Regions from separate parts of the Mucilaginibacter sp. CAU 1740 genome, predicted to be linked through region 1. Evidence: riboswitches for the same ligand, from Rfam matches in the RefSeq annotation. Region 1 holds a riboswitch; each other region holds the start of a gene.
The links. A riboswitch is a leader RNA that binds a small molecule or an ion and turns the genes downstream of it on or off. The one in region 1 is predicted to bind S-adenosylmethionine.
Positions count from the first base shown of each region.

Region 2: linked by a shared signal. The riboswitch ahead of AAFN85_RS12295 (transmembrane 220 family protein) and the one ahead of AAFN85_RS26065 (O-acetylhomoserine aminocarboxypropyltransferase/cysteine synthase) in region 1 are both predicted to bind S-adenosylmethionine.
Region 3: linked by a shared signal. The riboswitch ahead of AAFN85_RS31740 (protein-disulfide reductase DsbD domain-containing protein) and the one ahead of AAFN85_RS26065 (O-acetylhomoserine aminocarboxypropyltransferase/cysteine synthase) in region 1 are both predicted to bind S-adenosylmethionine.
Region 4: linked by a shared signal. The riboswitch ahead of metH (methionine synthase) and the one ahead of AAFN85_RS26065 (O-acetylhomoserine aminocarboxypropyltransferase/cysteine synthase) in region 1 are both predicted to bind S-adenosylmethionine.

Region 1 covers NZ_JBDOQS010000015.1:4,067-6,268, forward strand. Annotated here, with positions in the region: gene AAFN85_RS26060 (aminotransferase class I/II-fold pyridoxal phosphate-dependent enzyme) at 1-582, shown strand, start outside; SAM riboswitch class I at 825-935, shown strand; gene AAFN85_RS26065 (O-acetylhomoserine aminocarboxypropyltransferase/cysteine synthase) at 1,185-2,202, shown strand, end outside.
Region 2 covers NZ_JBDOQS010000004.1:422,402-424,603, forward strand. Annotated here, with positions in the region: gene AAFN85_RS12290 (transglutaminase family protein) at 1-560, shown strand, start outside; gene AAFN85_RS12295 (transmembrane 220 family protein) at 547-972, opposite strand; SAM riboswitch class I at 1,280-1,395, opposite strand; gene AAFN85_RS12300 (SDR family oxidoreductase) at 2,048-2,202, shown strand, end outside.
Region 3 covers NZ_JBDOQS010000025.1:12,536-14,737, forward strand. Annotated here, with positions in the region: gene AAFN85_RS31740 (protein-disulfide reductase DsbD domain-containing protein) at 522-968, opposite strand; SAM riboswitch class I at 1,169-1,277, opposite strand; gene AAFN85_RS31745 (family 2A encapsulin nanocompartment shell protein) at 1,425-2,202, shown strand, end outside.
Region 4 covers NZ_JBDOQS010000001.1:370,638-372,839, forward strand. Annotated here, with positions in the region: gene metH (methionine synthase) at 1-828, opposite strand, end outside; SAM riboswitch class I at 1,017-1,126, opposite strand; gene AAFN85_RS01690 (Bax inhibitor-1/YccA family protein) at 1,151-1,999, opposite strand; gene AAFN85_RS01695 (hypothetical protein) at 2,173-2,202, opposite strand, start outside.

The DNA of each region.
Region 1 (2,202 bases):
CGACCGCTTGAGTTGGGTGCCGATATAGTGATGCACTCCGCCACTAAATATTTCGGCGGGCATAGCGACCTGATGGGCGGAGCTTTGATCACAGCAGAGAAGAGCGACTGGTGGGCAAAAATTCGCCAGGTACAGGAAATGGGCGGCGCTATCCCCTCGCCTATGGATTGCTATTATTTGGTGCGCAGTATTAAAACTTTGCCGTACCGAGTAAAAGGTCATGTACAAAACGCGCAATTGCTGGCCGAATATCTTGAACAACATCCTAACGTAGAGAAAGTAATGTATCCCGGTTTGCCATCACATCCGCAGCATGTAATAGCTAAAGATCAGATGCTTGCTTTTGGCGGAATGTTATCCTTTATTATTAAAGGTGATGAAAACGATACGCATAACATCATCAATAAATTAAAACTCTTTATCAAAGCTACCAGCCTTGGCGGAGTTGAAAGTTTAATAGAACATCGCGCAACAGTTGAGGGGCCGGATACCAAAACGCCACGTAACCTGCTGAGGGTTTCGGTTGGATTGGAGCATATTGATGATTTGATAGCGGATTTGGAACAGGCCCTCGCTTGGTGAGGTGAAAGGCAAAAGGATAAAGGCGAAAGATAAAAGCATTTGGGAGGTCTGAAATATCCGCCTTACGAAAACCTTTTGCCTTTCGCCTTTATCCTTTCAGCTTAAAAACTCCTTTCGCCTTTGACCTTAATCCTCCTTTCTGAAATAAAATTTGGTACATAACCCCATAACCCCTTATATTCGCAACATTATTTGGTAGCAATACCAAAGTCGATCAATACTCCGCACATAGTTCGGGTTTTGATTTATAAAGAAGCGGCGAGAGATCAGGCTCAATGACCCGCTGGCAACCCTTCAATGTTGAAGAAGGTGCCAATTCCTGTCCCGGCAAATAACACCGGGGAATATAAATTTATAACCATGAAAAGTTTAATTAAATTTACGCAACACAACACTTTTTACACCTTAACTGGTAACGTACAATATATTAGCTCTCCTATTAGCTGTATTTGTATGTGTTGCTGCTGTTGATGCTTAGCGCACTCTTGTTTTCTATCTCCGGAAAAGGCGTGCATTGTTAAACCGGTTATTTCACAACCGGCTTTGTCAAAATCCATCTAACATTTAAAATCTAAATTAAACACATAAAAAATCACAAAACTATGTCTGCCTTAAAATTCGAAACACTACAATTACATGCCGGTCAGGAAGTTGATCCAACAACAGGTTCACGCGCTGTACCGCTTTACCAAACTACCTCTTACGTATTTAACAGTGCCGAACATGGCGCAAACTTGTTTGCCCTGAAGGAGTTTGGCAATATTTATACCCGCCTCATGAACCCAACTACCGATGTGTTTGAGAAACGCATAGCGGCATTAGAGGGTGGCGTTGCGGCATTGGCCACAGCATCGGGTCAGGCGGCCCAATTTATCGCGCTGAATAATATTTTACAGGCCGGAGATAACTTTGTTACCTCTCCTTTTTTATACGGTGGTACCTACAACCAGTTTAAAGTTGCTTTTAAACGCTTAGGCATCACAGTACGCTTTGCTAAAGATGATACCGCGGCCAGCATTGAGGCACTTATTGATGATAAAACAAAAGCTATTTACCTGGAAACCATAGGTAACCCGGGCTTTACCATTGCCGATTTTGAGAAAGTAAGCGCGGTCGCCAAAAATCATGATCTGCCTTTAATAGTTGATAATACTTTTGGCGCAGGTGGTTACCTGTTCCGCCCTATTGAACATGGCGCTAACGTGGTTGTTGAATCAACCACTAAATGGATTGGCGGGCATGGTACAAGTATAGGCGGCGCTATTATTGATGCCGGTAATTACAATTGGGGCAATGGAAAATTCCCACAATTCACCGAACCGTCTGAAGGCTACCACGGGCTGGTATTTAACGATGTATTTGGAATCGGCGGTCCGTTTGGAAACATTCAGTTTATTATTCGCGCCCGTGTGGAAGGCTTGAGGGATTTCGGTCCGTCGCAATCGCCGTTTAACGCTTGGTTGAATATCCAGGGATTGGAAACACTTTCATTAAGGGTTCAGCGCCATGTTGATAATGCTTTGCAACTGGCCAAATGGCTGGAGCAGCATCCGCAGGTGGCAACAGTGAACTACCCAGGATTGGAATCATCACCATACCATGACCTGGCTAAAAAATATT
Region 2 (2,202 bases), on a different contig from region 1:
CACTTGATAGTTCGGTGTTGCCCTACCTAAATCCCAGCAGGTATTGCGAATCGGACAAGTTGTACCGGATGGCGCATAATATGTTCGGCCATATTACCAACCCATTTCAGCAGGTGCTTACCTTAACCGGTTGGATCAATAAGAATGTGCAATACCTTAGCGGCTCTACCACTTCGCAAACATCGGCGTTTAACACCGTTACCGAACAAGCCGGGGTGTGCAGGGATTTCGCGCATTTAGGGATAGCCCTTTGCAGGGCGCTTACTATACCGGCACGCTATTTTACAGGCTACGCCTATCAACTTTACCCTGCCGATTTCCATGCCTGTTTCGAAGCTTATTTAGATGGAAAATGGGTGCTGTTTGATGCTACTCAACTGGTACCGCTTAACGGCTTTGTTAAAATAGCCACCGGTTTTGATGCCGCGGATTCGGCAGTGGCCAATATTTTTGGTGATGTGATATTTAACAGCATGCAGGTAAGCTGCGAACTTGCCGACGATAATTTTGAGCCTTTTTATTACTACGAAGATAGTTTTACGGGAATCACCTACTTGTAGTTTTTTTGCTGTTCTTTTTAGATTTTATCGCAACCAACTTTTTACTTTCCTTTACCCCATATACCCAGTTAGCGCCTAAAACGGCTATACAGATCAACAAGCCAAAAAACTCGCGAACCTCTTCAACCCAGGGCTTTTCGGCTTTCATGGTTTGTACAAGGCTTTCGGCATGGTGAACTTCAAACCAATCGATCAAGCCGTTGCTGTCAAAAATTTTGTAGCCGGCATATCCCGCAAAAACAACAATACCAAAAGCATAACCAATGGGGAAAAACTCCTTTTTTGTGGCGAGGTAACAAAACCACGCGCAGTACAGATAAATGGGCATCCAGAGGTAAGGATCGGGATCGTTATATTGCAGGCCTGCAAAAATGATAAAAAGTACAACCCAAACAATGTTGAAGATCTTCATAAAGCAATCGCGATGATTTAAACCGGTTTTAACAGTTATGCGTAGGTAAGCACGGTTAAATATAGGGATTTACTTTTTGCTTTAGCAAGCCCGATGTTTAAATAGAAGGGCCTTATAACATGATATAGTTTATCCTGGTAGTATAAATCTATGGTCATTAATAACGAGAAATTGTGTTTGGGAAATTTGATGTCGCGGGCAGATTCGAACTGCCGTATAGGGTAATGCGGACCCCCACCTATCCTCTCGGTCACGCGACTTGAAAACTGTAATGATCACTTAATCAGATCGGTAGTGGGGCAGATATTAATTATCTCTCTCCTCGTTTTGCACAGGAGCAGGAATTAGCACCTTTTGCATTTTGCGGATGCACAGGTTGCTAAGACGTCTTTGGGCCTTTCCCTCAGTCTTTCTTGATAAGTCAATACAAAGAACGCTCTGTCGTTATTGACAATGCAAATATAAGAGTAAATTATATAATTCCTATAGTTTTAGTAGTTTATTTTGATTTTTATTTGTTTTGAATTGATTTTGAGGGTGATAAATTGCTTTTGATAAGCCTTTGGTTAGTAGTCCGGGTCGAAATTAAACGGATATGGCGGAGAGTTGTGTACCTCTGGCACACAAAAAATTACTTATTTGATAGCTACAAAGCTTTTGCACCTCTGGTGCATTCTGCTAATGGTTAATCATTTTGCACTTGTTTGTAACGAACGCAAAAGAAAAGATTTGAGATTTTAGGCACGCAAAGGCGCTAAGACGCAAAGATTTTTAAGTGAATAGTTTTATAGGCTTGCTGCATATAGTCTTTATTTTACAACTATTGATAAGAAAAACTTAGCGCCTTTGTGCGTTTACTCATCTGCTGCGGTTAAATCCGGTTTCCACAAAAAACTTTGCGTCTTAGCGTCTTTGCGAGCCTATCCCAAACCCACCACGAAAAAGCGTTAGCCTGCTTAACCCACTTCGCGTCTTAAAAAACTGAAATGATTACCATTTAATCTGAAGTAGTCACCATAATTTTTCCTGCTAACTATAGCAACTTTGTATTGTTAAAACATTAAAACAGAACATAATGAAAACAAATAAAATTGCATTAGTTACCGGCGGTAGCCGCGGCCTTGGCAAAAGCGCCGCCCTGCACATTGCCAAAAAAGGTTTCGACGTTATAATTACCTATCGCAGCAAAAAAGAAGAAGCAGAAGCTGTTGTTACCGAAATCGAATCGGT
Region 3 (2,202 bases), on a different contig from region 1:
TGGTGGGGTTAATTAGAATGCTGTAAAGATAGTAATAAATATGATAAATACAATAAAATCTATAGATTTAATAGAATATTTTTTTAATTATTTATGCTTTTATTAATTTCTTATCTTGTAAACGATCAACATCCTGGTCTGTACAGCACACGCCTGTTTTACCACCATAGCAAAGCAACGCACTTAGTACAGCCAGGATGTTGATCCTATTTCAAGATCAATTTCCGGTATAAACGGCGCGAATTAACAACAGTGGTAACTACAGAAAAGGATGCCACCATTCTGTACGCGGGCTTTAGTGATAAAATTAAATTTCGGTTTCATGGTATTAGTTTGTGTAAACCAGGTTTAAAGCAAGCGGCTTTATACCCGGCATGCTAACCATTTAACAGTTCAATTTGGTGGCTAATGAACTGTTAAACTATATTATTTGTTATTGATAAATTCGTTTAGTCTAAAGTCATAAGTTCAAAGTATAAAAAAAGAAAATAGACTTCAAACTTTCGACTTGAGACTTAGTACTATTTAACCGGGATGCTAAATTCTACATCCTCGGGCGGCAAACATTGTTGGTTACTGCATACCATATAATTTAGGGTACCGTTAACAGATACCTGCCCGTTTTTAAGCTTTACTTTTTGCTGAAAGATAACCGACTGCTCAAAATACTGCACATTCATACTGAATGCTTTTTCGTACTTGCTAACCGCCTTAGGTTCTGATGTATTGCCGTTCAGGGTATAATCATCACTTTTATCAAACCTGAACGAGGTTTTTACCGGCCCTCCATCAGCTACATTTTGCGAGTAGATGTGCCAGCCTTTATCAATAGTTGCTTTTATAAATACAACGGCCTGCTCCTTATCAATCTTTTTTGCCGCGTACGACCATTTTACCGGTGCAAGGATCTGCGAGTAAGCAACGGTGCCGATAATGGAAGTTAAAGCTGTAAATATGATTTTTTTCATTTGTTATAGATAGATGTTGTTTTTGTTGAAAGCCTAACAGGTAAATAATCAACAACAACAATTATCTATATAGCAGGTATTGATCAAGGGTTTTAAAGTTTTAGTGTATAAGCAGGTTTTCATCTCTTTTAGTCTTGTTTTTCATTCTCAATAAAACTTACCTGGAAAAGAGCCGTGGAGATATTGGTAAAACCTGTAGCATCTTATCTTTCTCCTTTGCGGGAGCAGGAATTAGCACCTTTTACATATTAGTTGTACAGGTTGCCAAGACTTCATGGGGCCTTTCCCTCCGTCTTTTCTGGATAAGTATTAAAGAACTGATGATGCAAACATACAATAAAATCTATTAATCCTATAGATTTTATATAATTTATTTTCTTATCATTGCAACACAGGTATTAACCATTGAAAAGCACCACCAAAATCACTCTTTAAAACACTTTATTAATTATCTAAATGCCCGATCAGAAACCAAAACAAACAGCCCTTGGCGATGTAGCCGCCAGGCAGTTGGCCGTAGCCACCCGTACCGTTCCGCAACTGTCAACCATTACCCCGCGTTGGTTAACACATTTATTAAACTGGATCCCTGTTGAGTCTGGTGTTTACCGCTTAAACAAGGTTGTTGATGCCAACAATGTAGAGGTTGATTGCTCCAACCGCGATGAGCGCGAACTGCCATCAACTTATGTTGATTACGAAGAAAACCCACGCGAGTACAACCTGAGCGCTGTGAACACAGTATTGGATGTACACACCCGTGTATCCGATCTGTACAGCAAACCTTACAACCAGATCAGCGAGCAGTTACGCCTTACCATCGAGATTGTTAAAGAACGCCAGGAAAGCGAATTGATCAACAATACCGAATATGGTTTATTGAGCAGCGTAGCACCATCTCAAAAAATAAAAACAAGGCTTGGCCCCCCTACCCCTGATGATCTGGACGAACTGATCACTAAAGTTTGGAAAGAGCCTGGATTTTTCCTGCTGCACCCTTTGGCTATAGCGGCTTTCGGTCGTGAATGTACCCGTCGTGGCGTACCGCCGCCAACCGTTTCCTTATTTGGTTCGCAGTTTATTACCTGGAGAGGCATCCCGCTTATCCCTTCTGATAAATTACCTATCGTTAACAACAAATCAAAAATTATCCTTTTACGCACAGGAGAGAGCCGTCAGGGCGTGGTTGGCTTGTTCCAGCCGGGCTTACCGGGAGAGCAATCACCAGGTTTAT
Region 4 (2,202 bases), on a different contig from region 1:
GGCTGAGATATATACGCCCGCTTTTTCAGAAAGCTCGGCTAAGTGAGGGCGCATTTCACGTGCACCCAAAGCACAGTTTAAACCTACCGAAAGCAAGTTGGCATGGCTTATCGAGTTCCAGAAAGCCTCAACCGTTTGGCCCGAAAGGGTACGGCCCGAGGCATCTGTAATAGTACCCGAAATCATGATGCCGCCCGAATCCCTGAAAGCAGGAAAATCCTTACCGGCAGCTTTACATTCGTTTTCGTAACGTTTGATGGCGAACAGGGCCGCTTTGGCGTTCAGCGTATCAAAGATGGTTTCAACCAATAACAGGTGCGAACCGCCATCAACCAAACCCCTAACCTGATCATAGTATGCATCGGCCAGATCATCAAACGTAACGGCACGATATCCGGGATCATTAACATCAGGCGATAAAGATGCAGTACGGTTTGTTGGCCCGATAGCACCGGCAACAAAGCGTGGCTTATCGGGGTTGCGTTGGGTGTATTCGTCGGCTACTTCGCGGGCAATGCGCGCGCCTTCGTAGCTTAGTTCGTAGGCAAGTTCTTCCAGCTTATAATCGGCAAGGGAAATTACCTGCGTGCTGAAGGTATTGGTTTCAATGATATCGGCCCCGGCGTCCAGGTATTCGGCATGGATGGCCTTGATAATATCCGGACGTGTAATGTTGAGCAGGTCATTATTCCCCTGTAAATCGCTATGATGATCGCGAAAACGCTCGCCACGAAAATCCTTCTCCGTGAGCTGGTACCGTTGTATCATGGTACCCATTGCTCCATCAATCACCAGGATGCGTTTCTGTAATTCTTTTCTAATGTCCATTTTTTGATTTCACCGATTTTTTATTTGATGATTTCACTGATTGGTTTGATTTTAAAGATTATTATGATTTGCCGACGTATTAAGCAAATAGCCGGTTAGTACATATCAAATCAGTGCAATTAAAAAATCATTGTAATCACAAATAAATAAAAAGCTTATCTCGAAAAGTCGGGTGTTGTTATGACTTTCGCTTATCTTTCCCAGTGCCGTTTGGCTGCTGAGTAGAATGTAGCACCTTGTGAAGCACAGGTTGCTAAGACATCGCAGGGTCTAATCCCTCCGTCTTTCTCCATAAGCACCGCAAAGTTGCGTAATAAAGTTGTCATTTGCAAGTGTATAACACAGCCCTAATATCACGGTTAAGCCACATTGTTAAACAAAAAAAGCCGCCTTTTTTGGAGGCAGCTTTTTGATTTGGTTTCTTGTTGAAATTATCTTCTTCTGCCGCCAAATAAGCGAAGGACAAACAGAACAGGTTGATGAAATCAAGGTATAAAGTTAACCCGCCCATCAGCGCCATTTTCTTGGCCGAAGCGTCGCCGTATTCAAGGCCAGCGCCAATGCGTTTTAATTTTTGAACATCATAAGCAGTTAAGCCGGTAAATACCGCAACGCCAAAGTAGCTGATGATATAGCCTATAGCTTCGCTGTTTAAAAACATGTTTACCAATGACGCGATAATGATGCCAATCAATAACATGATCAGGATGCCGCCAAAGTTGGTCAGATCCATCTGCGTTGTATAACCCGCTATCGCCATTACGCCGAATACCAGCGCTGATACGCCAAAAGCCAAAGAAACGCTTGATGAAGAATAAATCAATAGAAGGAAGCTAAGACTTACGCCCGTAGCCGCCGAATATGCAATGAATAAAAATGCCAAAACGGGGTAAGAAAGGCGATTTAATCCAAAGCTCATAAGTAATATGAAAGCTAATGGCAAAAATCTAACTATCATACCCAGGTTTGTTAAATGACCTGTGTTAAAATCAAATAATAAACTCCTTAAGGCAGGAGTACCTGCAAATAAAAACGCGCTAACGCCTGAAATGGCAAGCGCTACAAACATCCAGCTGAATACACCAGATAAAAATTTGCGTGAACCGACCTCTGATTGATCCCTAACTTCGATAACATTATCGTAGTTGTATTTTGAATCTTTAAATTCCATTTTATGTTAAAAATTATAGTACGAATATATGAATAAAAGGTGAATGTAAGGTGAAGAACAGGGGAAAGACTCAAGACTATTAGAATCAAGAGTCAAGAAAAAAGAGAAAGATTGACAACCTTGCCATCCCTCTTTTCTTGCTTCGTGACTCTTGATTTCCTGCCTCTATCTCCCTAATTTAGCCTTCTCATCAACTGCTCTTC